2 regions of the Streptomyces sp. NPDC042364 genome follow, and region 1 is predicted to be linked to the other one. Evidence: riboswitches for the same ligand, from Rfam matches in the RefSeq annotation. Region 1 holds a riboswitch; the other holds the start of a gene.

Region 1 (4,721 bases):
CCCTCCAGTACCTGCTCGGCACGGGCCTGTGGGACCTCAAGGCCTACACCTCGGTCGGCGGCAACCTCCCCGCCGACGCCACCTACCGCAACGCCCGCGCCCTGGCCCGCGCCCTCCGCATCGACACCGACGTCCCGGTGCACCGAGGCGCGGGCCGCCCTCTCTCCCGCCTCCCCTACCGCGAGGCATCCGCCTTCCACGGCCCGGCCGGCCTCGGCGAGGAATCGCTGCCCGACTCCACCGCCCCGCACGCCCCGGAGTCCTCCGCGCAGGCCCTGCTGCGCCTGTCCCGCGAGTACGAGGGCGAGCTGACGGTCTGCGCCACCGGCCCGCTCACGAACGTCGCGATCGCGCTGCTGGAGGATCCCGGCTTCGCCCGCCGCGTCGGGAAGTTCGTGTTCATGGGCGGCGCCGCGCAGGTGCCGGGGAACTTCACGCCGGTCGCCGAGTTCAACATCTGGGCCGACCCGGACGCCGCCGAGATCGTGCTCTCCTCCGGCATCCCCTTCACCATGGTCGACCTGGACGCATCCCACGGCCGGCTGTTCCGCCCCGCGGACCTCGCGGCACTGGAGGCGGCGGGGCCCGGCGCAGCCCTCGCCGCCCGGCTGATGCGGACGTACATGAACGCCTACACCCGTCACGGCGGGGACGGTACGTGTCCGCTGCACGATCCGCTGGCCGTGGGGGTGTGCGGGGACGAGGCGTTCGTGACGACCGCCGAAGGGGCCGTGGTGGTGGAGTGTGCGAGCGAACTCACTCGGGGCCAGACCGTGTTCGTGCCCGCCGACGCCCGGCGGATCTACTACTCCGAGTCCCCCGCCCTGACCGCCCGCCTCCGCGCCACCGGCCGCGTCGCCCTCGGCCCGGGCCCCCACGACTTCAGCGAGCACTTCGTGACGACGCTGCCGCACTGGCCGGCGGTGGCCTGACCGACCCACCCGGTCCGAACGGCCGCCCGGTCCGAACACCTCACGCGGCGTCACAGACCCACCCGCGCCGACAATCACAAGATCAACCGTCCCTGTGGACAACCGCAGACCTGCCGACCGGCCCCTCGTGCAGACTGCGATCCATGGACATCACGATCAGGTACATCTCCCCCGACGCCTACGCCGACCTCGGCGAGATCACCACCCAGGCCCACCTCCCGGACGGACTGCTGGACTTCGGCGAGAGCGACGATTACCTCGGGGAGCTTCGGGACGTGGCGAAGCGGGCCGCCGCGGCCGAGGTGCTCGTCCCCGCGACGGACGGACGGGTGGCCGGAGGCGTGACCTTCGTCCCGGCCGGAGGCGCCATGGCCGACATCGCCGCCGCGGGCGAGGCCGAGATCCCGATCCCGGCGGGCGACCACGCGGCCCACGGCCGTGGCATCGGCGAGGCCCCGGTGCGGGCCCCGCACTTCCCGGACCTCACGATGCTCACCTATGAGTTGACGCCATGACACGCTCCGAAGTCACCACGACACAACATCTGGGGGTGGAGCGGCAGCCCAACACAAGATGTATGCTCATGCTCGCTGTCGCCGCAGGGGAATCCGGTGCGAATCCGGAACTGTCCCGCAACGGTGTACTTGCGTGCGTTCGCACGCGAGTCCAGTCCGAGGACCTGCCGACAGTGCGCCCGGCCGTCCGGTCCGGGTGCCCTGACGTCCGGGCCTCGTGGAGTGGGCCGGTGGACGCGACGCCCCCGTGCGCTCGTGTGCTGCTGCCTGCCCTCCGCAGGGCCCCGTGCCGAGCGAGGGAGAGCCCCCACGTGACCATCGCGCCAGCCGACCCGGTTTCAGCCGCCCCGGCCCACGCCGGACCGGCTTCCGCCACCCCGGCGACGGAGACCGACGGTCCCGGTGCCGCCCTGCTGCGGACCCTGACCGAGCTGACCTCCGACCTCCCCGACGCCGACCCCGGCCGGGTCGCCGCCGCCGCGCTGCGCGGCCGGTCCGCACGGGCGGACGAGACGGAGCTGCGCGAGCTGGCCACGGAGGCGGCCGCCGGCCTCATCTCCGAGGACCCCGCCTACTCGAAGCTGGCCTCCCGTCTGCTGACGATCTCCATCCGCGCCGAGGCCGCCTCCCAGGGCGTCACGACGTTCACGGAGTCCGTCGCCGTGGGCCACCGGGAAGGGCTCATCGCCGACCGCACGGCGGAATTCGCGCGCCTGCACGCCGAGCGTCTCGACGCGCTCGTCGACCCTGCCGCCGACGACCGCTTCGGCTACTTCGGGCTGCGCACGCTGCACAGCCGCTACCTCCTCAGGCACCCGATCACCCGCAAGGTCGTGGAGACGCCGCAACACTTCATGCTGCGGGTGGCGAGCGGTCTCGCGGAGGACGACACCGCTCGGTCCGTGGACGAGGTCGCCGCGCTCTACGGGCTGATGAGCCGCCTCGACTACCTGCCCTCCTCCCCCACCCTCTTCAACTCGGGTACGCGGCACCCCCAGATGTCGTCCTGCTACCTCCTCGACTCCCCGCTGGACGAGCTGGACTCCATCTATGACCGCTACCACCAGGTGGCCCGTCTCTCGAAGCACGCGGGCGGCATCGGGCTGTCGTACTCCCGCATCCGTTCGCGCGGTTCGCTGATCCGTGGCACCAACGGGCACTCCAATGGCATCGTGCCGTTCCTGAAGACCCTGGACGCCTCGGTCGCCGCCGTGAACCAGGGCGGCCGGCGCAAGGGCGCGGCCGCGGTCTACCTGGAGACCTGGCACTCCGACATCGAGGAGTTCCTGGAGCTGCGCGACAACACCGGTGAGGACGCCCGCCGTACGCACAACCTGAACCTGGCCCACTGGATCCCGGACGAGTTCATGCGCCGGGTCAACGCGGACGAGCAGTGGTCGCTGTTCTCCCCGGCCGACGTGCCCGAGCTGGTCGACCTGTGGGGCGAGGAGTTCGACGCGGCGTACCGCAAGGCGGAGGCGGACGGGCTGGCGCGGAAGACCATCCCGGCCCGTGACCTGTACGGCCGCATGATGCGGACGCTCGCGCAGACCGGCAACGGCTGGATGACGTTCAAGGACGCCGCCAACCGCACCGCCAACCAGACGGCCGAACCGGGCCACGTCGTCCACTCCTCCAACCTCTGCACGGAGATCCTGGAGGTCACGGACGACGGGGAGACGGCGGTCTGCAACCTGGGCTCGGTGAACCTGGGCGCCTTCGTCGACCCGGCGACCGGTGACCTCGACTGGCAGCGGCTGGACGAGACCGTCCGCACCGCCGTGACCTTCCTGGACCGGGTCGTCGACATCAACTTCTACCCGACCGAGCAGGCGGGTCGTTCGAACGCCAAGTGGCGCCCCGTGGGCCTCGGCGCGATGGGCCTCCAGGACGTCTTCTTCAAGCTGCGTCTGCCCTTCGACTCGGCCGAGGCGAAGGCCCTGTCCACCCGGATCGCCGAGCGCATCATGCTCGCCGCGTACGAGGCCTCCACCGACCTCGCCGAGCGCAACGGCCCGCTGCCGGCCTGGGAGAAGACCCGTACGGCCCGCGGTGTGCTGCACCCCGACCACTACGGCGTCGAGTTCACCTGGCCGGAGCGCTGGGCGGCCCTGCGCGAGCGCGTCGCGGCCGTCGGCATGCGCAACTCGCTGCTCCTCGCCATCGCGCCCACGGCGACCATCGCCTCCATCGCCGGTGTGTACGAGTGCATCGAGCCGCAGGTCTCCAACCTCTTCAAGCGCGAGACCCTCTCCGGTGAGTTCCTCCAGGTCAACTCCTATCTGGTGAAGGACCTCAAGGAGCTGGGCGTCTGGGACGCACGCACCCGTGAGGCGCTGCGCGACTCGAACGGCTCGGTTCAGGACTTCGCGTGGGTCCCGGACGACATCCGGGCGCTGTACCGCACGGCCTGGGAGATCCCCCAGCGTGGTCTGATCGACATGGCCGCCGCCCGCACCCCGTATCTGGACCAGGCCCAGTCGCTGAACCTGTTCCTGGAGACGCCGACCATCGGCAAGCTCTCCTCGATGTACGCGTATGCCTGGAAGTCGGGGCTGAAGACGACGTACTACCTGCGCTCGCGCCCGGCGACGCGCATCGCCCGCGCCGCCCAGGGCCAGGGCCAGGCACAGCCGCCCGCCCAGCCCGAGAAGACCATCCCCGTCCAGCAGGCGGCCGATCCCGATGCCGTCGCCTGCTCCCTGGAGAACCCCGAGTCCTGCGAAGCCTGCCAGTAACTCCCGCCCGCCACCCGACCACCACTCCTGGAGGACGGCGCTCCGCGCCGACTGCGATGACCACCCAGAACCTTCTCGACCCCGGCTTCGAGCTGACTCTGCGCCCCATGCGCTACCCGGACTTCTACGACCGCTACCGGGACGCCATCAAGAACACCTGGACCGTGGAGGAGGTCGACCTCCACTCGGACGTCACCGACCTCGCGAAGCTCAGCCCCGCCGAGCAGCACCTGATCGGCCGTCTGGTCGCCTTTTTCGCGACGGGCGACTCGATCGTCGCGAACAACCTGGTGCTGACGCTGTACAAGCACATCAACTCCCCCGAGGCGCGGCTGTATCTGTCACGTCAGCTCTTCGAGGAGGCCGTCCACGTCCAGTTCTATCTGACGCTGCTGGACACCTATCTCCCCGACCCGGAGGACCGGGCGGCGGCCTTCGCGGCCGTGGAGAACATCCCGTCCATCCGCGAGAAGGCAGAGTTCTGCTTCACGTGGATGGACTCGGTGGAGAAGCTGGACCGCCTGGAGTCCAAGGCG
Region 2 (4,721 bases), on a different contig from region 1:
TCCAGGACGAAGGTGAGAGCGGCCACGGCCGCGAGGAGGACGACGCTGACGGAGGTGAAGCGGACGGAGACCCGAGCCTCGGGCACCAGGACGCGCAGGGTGCCGTCGTAGCCCCGCCCGGCCAGGCCCGTCTGGAGCCGCGCCGCCCGGTCGAAGGCCCGTACGAACGCGGTCGCGCCGAGCCCGGCCAGGGACCGCCAGGTGGCGGCGCGGGTGGTGTGCCCGAGCCGGGCCGCCTGCGCGTCGCGGATCCGGCGTACGGAGTCCAGGAGCAGGAAGCTCATGCGGTACGTCACCAGGGCGACGTCCACCACCGGTGCGGGCACCCCGGCCCGCACCAGCCGCGGCAGCAGGTCCGACATGGGGGTGGTGAAGGCGAACAGCAGGACGCCCAGGGAGGCGGCGGAGGTCCGCAGCAGCAGCTCCGCCGCACGGACCGGACCGCCCGCGGCCAGGGTCACGAACCCGTCGGGCCCGCCGACCTGGACGAGCAGCGGCAGCGCCCCGGTCACACAGAACCCCAGCGGCACCCGGTAGGCGCGCCACAGCCGGCGACGCGGCACACCGGCCGGTCCGAGCAGCACGACGAGCGCGGTCAGCAGGACGAGGGCCGCGCCGGGCCAGGGCGGCAGCGAGATCGCGAGCACGGTGAGGCCGAGCCCGAGCACGGCCTTGTCCACGGGATGGCGGCGGCGCCAGCGACTGCTGTGCGCCGCCTCGTCGATCGGTAGCACGTGGCGTCAGACCTCTTCGGAGCCGGACCCGGCCGGCGTCCTCGCGGTCTCCTGCTGTGCCAGTGCCCGCGCCTCGCCCTGGCGGCGGCCCCGGTGCAGGCCGAAGTAGTAGGCGAGGACGCCCGCGCCGAGGGCGGCCTGGAGGGAGAACAGCGCGGACTCGATCTCACCGGAGGGCGGCTCGTACAGGGGCGAGAACCACGGCTTGTAGTCCGGCTCGATCTCGGTGATCGCGCTCTCGGCCTCCCCGTCCGCCCCCGTGAAGGGCTCCTTCTTGTGGTCGCCGAGGCCGAGAGCCAGCGGCAGCACCGCGAGCGCGGCCACCACGAGCAGCAGCAGGACGTTGATCTTCGTGTTCCGGCTCATCGCGCCACCGCCTCGCTCTTCGTCTCCCGCTTGCCCGCCACGAGCACCCCGAGCCGGGTCAGCTCGCCCTTGCTCGACTGCACCAGAAGCCGCATCACCAGCACCGTGAGCAGGCCCTCGCTCACCGCGAGGGGGAGCTGGGTGATGGCGAAGATGGAACCGAACTTGCCGAGCGCGCCCAGGAACCCGCTGCTCGGGTCGGGGAACGCGAGCGCGAGCTGGACACTGGTGACGCAGTAGGTGGACAGGTCGGCGAAGAACGCGCCGAAGAACACCGCGACCATCAACGGCACGTCGTAGTGCCGCAGCAGCTTGTAGACGGCGTATCCGGCCCAGGGGCCGACGATCGCCATGGAGAAGACGTTGGCGCCGAGTGTGGTCAGTCCGCCGTGGGCGAGCAGCAGGGCCTGGAAGAGCAGGGTGATGGTGCCCAGCACCGCCATGATCGGCGGCCGGAACAGGATGGCACCGAGTCCGGTGCCGGTGGGGTGGGAGCAACTCCCGGTGACGGACGGCAGCTTCAGCGCCGACAGGACGAAGGTGAAAGCCCCCGAGGCACCGAGCAGCAGCGTGCTCTCAGGGTGTTCCCTGACCTCACGGGTGAGTGACCGTACTCCGTGGACGACGAACGGCGCGGACGCGACACCCCAGGCGATCGCGTGCGCCGGGGGAAGGAAACCCTCGGCTATGTGCATGGCTCAGCAGACCCTCTCCAGCACCTCGTGGATGGTTGACGTGCCTTGGCCGGTCTCCTGGCTGACGGGTACCACCGCCCGTGCTCCGCCTTCCCGGGTCACAAGGACCCAGTGGCTGTCCGCGAGGACTGGAGCCGGACTTCCCGATCACAGTGGCGAGGGCCGCACCGGCATCACACCGGATTTCCCGTTCACCAAGGCGTGGTGACAGTAGTGCCCCCACAAGGCCGCTGACAAGCGCAGACGGGGGCGTGAAGGCGGTGGTGAACAGCACACACCCCGGCGCACGCCTCAGCTGTCCCACGCGCCGCACCGCGCGGGGAGGACCCAACGGCCTTGCCCGGTGCGGCGGATTTGCCGGTAGGACGGACGTCCCGGCACCGCGGGCCGCCCTTGGCCCGGACGTCGGCCCTGCGCTTGAATGCAGGCTTCACACCTTCGGTACAAGGGAGTCAGCTGTGCACCGCCCGACCCTGGCACGCAGCACGCGCCGTCTCGGCGTCCTCACCGCGACCGCGCTCGCGTTCGCCGTCGTCACCGCGGCACCGGCCGCGGCGCACACGGAGGTCGAGGCGGAGGGCGCCCGCGCCCTCGACCAGAACGTCGAGCTGACCTTCTCCGCCGAGTCGGAGTCCGCCTCCGCCGGCATCACCAAGCTGGAGGTCATCCTGCCGAAGGGCATCGCCCCCGCCGACGTCGGCTACGAAGAGGGCCCCAAGGGCTGGAAGTTCGCCGCCACCGAACGGGGCTACACCGTCTCGGGACCGAAGCTCGCGGTGGGGGAGGACGCCGAGTACGTCGTCTCCGTACGGCAGTTGCCCGACGCGAAGTCGCTGGTGTTCAAGACGCTGCAGTTCTACAGCGACGGCAAGGTGGACCGCTGGATCGAACTGGACGACTCCGGCGGCGACGGGCACGGCCACGGTCACCCCGCGCCCCGGCTGGACCTGGAGCCCGCCGCTCCCGGCGCGGAACTCGTCAGTCCCACCCCCAGCCCTTCGGAGGAGCCCTCGCCGGCGACCGCCTCGCCGGAGCCCGACCTCGAGGCCGCGGAAGCAACGGCGAAGCCCGCGGCGGACAGCACCGACGGCGACGACGGCGTCCCCCTGGCCGTGCCCCTCGGTATCGGCGCGGCCGTCCTCGCCCTCGGCGGTGGCCTGTGGTGGTGGCGCGGCCGCCGCGGCGGAGCCGCCTGACCCGTACGGACCGGACGGATGACGACGGACCGGACGGATGACGGTCTCACGGATGAAGCTCTCCTGGACGAAGGTCTGACGGATGATCTTTGAGGGATGAAGCTCGGCCGGATGGAGGTCTGACGGATGACGATCTGGTCGACGGGGGCGGCCGGGCTCGCCGTCGGCATGCTGATCGCGGCGGTGACCGCGCCCGTGGGGGTCTCGGGCGCGGTCTTCCTGCTGCCCGTCCAACTGAGCGTGCTGGGTGTGCCGAGCCCGGCCGTCACCCCGACGAACCTGCTGTTCAACGTGGTGTCCGGGCCCGGCGCCCTGTTGCGTCACCACCGCGCGGGCGCCCTGGACGGCCCTCTGACCCGCGGGCTGCTGGCGGGCACCCTGCCCGGCGTCGTCATCGGTGCCGTGGTCCGGGTCCTCGCGGTCCCCGGCGCGACCGTCTTCCGTCTCCTGGTTGCCGCCCTGCTGATGCCGCTCGGCGCGTGGCTCGTGCTGCGCACCCTGCGGCCCGCCCGCCGTGTCCAGGCGCCGGAGCCCTCGCCCCGTGCGGTCACCGGCCTGGCGCTGGTGGTCGGCGTCGTGGGCGGGATCTACGGGATCGGCGGCGGCTCCCTCCTCGGCCCGATCCTGGTGGGGCGGGGCATGCCCGTCGCCAGGGTGGCGCCGGCCGCGCTCGCCTCGACCTTCGTCACCTCCGTGGCCGGTGCCGCGGCCTTCACCCTGCTCTCCCTCACCGGCTCCGGCGACATCGCCCCCGTCTGGTCCCTCGGCCTGGCCTGCGGCCTCGGCGGTCTGCTGGGCGGCTACCTGGGCGCACTCCTGCAACCACGGCTCCCCGAGACGGCCTTGCGGCTGCTGCTGGGCACCCTGGCCACGGCGGTGGGTGTCCTGTACGCCGTACAGACGGTGCGTTGAACGCCTGCGGCCTTCCGCCGCGGGACCCTGCCGCGACCCGACCGACCCGGGCGCACATAGTGACAGGACTCCTTAGCAGACGAGCCGCCGATAACGGATGAGGGTGCAGGCGATGCTCGCGAACGCGAGGAAGTGCTCGGCCTTGCGCTCACAGCGGCGGTGGAGGCAGCGGCAGCCTGCTAGCCAGGACATGGTGCGCTCGATGGTCCAACGGTGGCGGCCCAGCCGCTGCGAGGTCTCGATCCCCCTGCGGGCGATGCGTTGCTTGATGCCACGCCCCCGTAACCATCGCCGCAGGTGGGACTAGTCGTAGCCCTTGTCCGCGTGGAGCTTGTCCGGTCTGCGTCGCCGCCCGCGGCGGGAGCGGATCGGCGGTATGCCCTTCACCAGGGGGATCAGTGCCTGGCTGTCGTGCAGGTTCGTCCCCGAGATTCCGACGGACAGAGGTAGACCCGTCCGCTCGGTGATCAGTGGATCCTCGATCCGTACTTGCCCCGGTCGACAGACATCCCACGCGTTTGCTTCGTCAAGTGTCGGCGTCACACCGACGTGCTCAGCCGCGTACGGATGTACGTGCTCACCTCCCGGCCAGATTGATCAAGGGAACTTGACGGGAGGTTGCGCTCTCAGGAGCGGGCCCTCGGTGGTGGGCCGAGCGGATGAGGACGGAGACCAGGACAGCCAGGTCAGCTGCGCCGGCAGCGTCGTCCGCGTAGCGCGTGGTCTGTAAAGGGCCAGTCTGATCCAGCCGGACTCCCTCCAGCTCCAGGACATAGGCGAGGGTGAGCATGGCGAGGCGGGCATTGCCATCGGTGAAG

Evidence for each region. Region 1 has a riboswitch for cobalamin ahead of AC067N_RS34880 (ribonucleoside-diphosphate reductase subunit alpha). Riboswitches for the same ligand answer to the same signal wherever they lie in the genome.
Region 2: linked by a shared signal. The riboswitch ahead of AC067N_RS35765 (energy-coupling factor ABC transporter permease) and the one ahead of AC067N_RS34880 (ribonucleoside-diphosphate reductase subunit alpha) in region 1 are both predicted to bind cobalamin.

The regions. Positions count from the first base shown of each region.
Region 1 is NZ_JBWKAJ010000027.1:62,183-66,903, reverse strand. Features, by position in the region: gene AC067N_RS34890 (nucleoside hydrolase) at 1-932, shown strand, start outside; partial or broken gene AC067N_RS34885 (GNAT family N-acetyltransferase) at 1,076-1,399, shown strand; cobalamin riboswitch at 1,510-1,633, shown strand; gene AC067N_RS34880 (ribonucleoside-diphosphate reductase subunit alpha) at 1,759-4,185, shown strand; gene AC067N_RS34875 (ribonucleotide-diphosphate reductase subunit beta) at 4,242-4,721, shown strand, end outside.
Region 2 is NZ_JBWKAJ010000029.1:60,035-64,755, reverse strand. Features, by position in the region: gene cbiQ (cobalt ECF transporter T component CbiQ) at 1-734, opposite strand, end outside; gene AC067N_RS35770 (energy-coupling factor ABC transporter substrate-binding protein) at 741-1,100, opposite strand; gene AC067N_RS35765 (energy-coupling factor ABC transporter permease) at 1,097-1,795, opposite strand; cobalamin riboswitch at 1,826-2,009, opposite strand; gene AC067N_RS35760 (DUF1775 domain-containing protein) at 2,254-2,991, shown strand; gene AC067N_RS35755 (TSUP family transporter) at 3,118-3,903, shown strand; partial or broken gene AC067N_RS35750 (IS5 family transposase) at 3,976-4,403, opposite strand; gene AC067N_RS35745 (Fic family protein) at 4,481-4,721, opposite strand, start outside.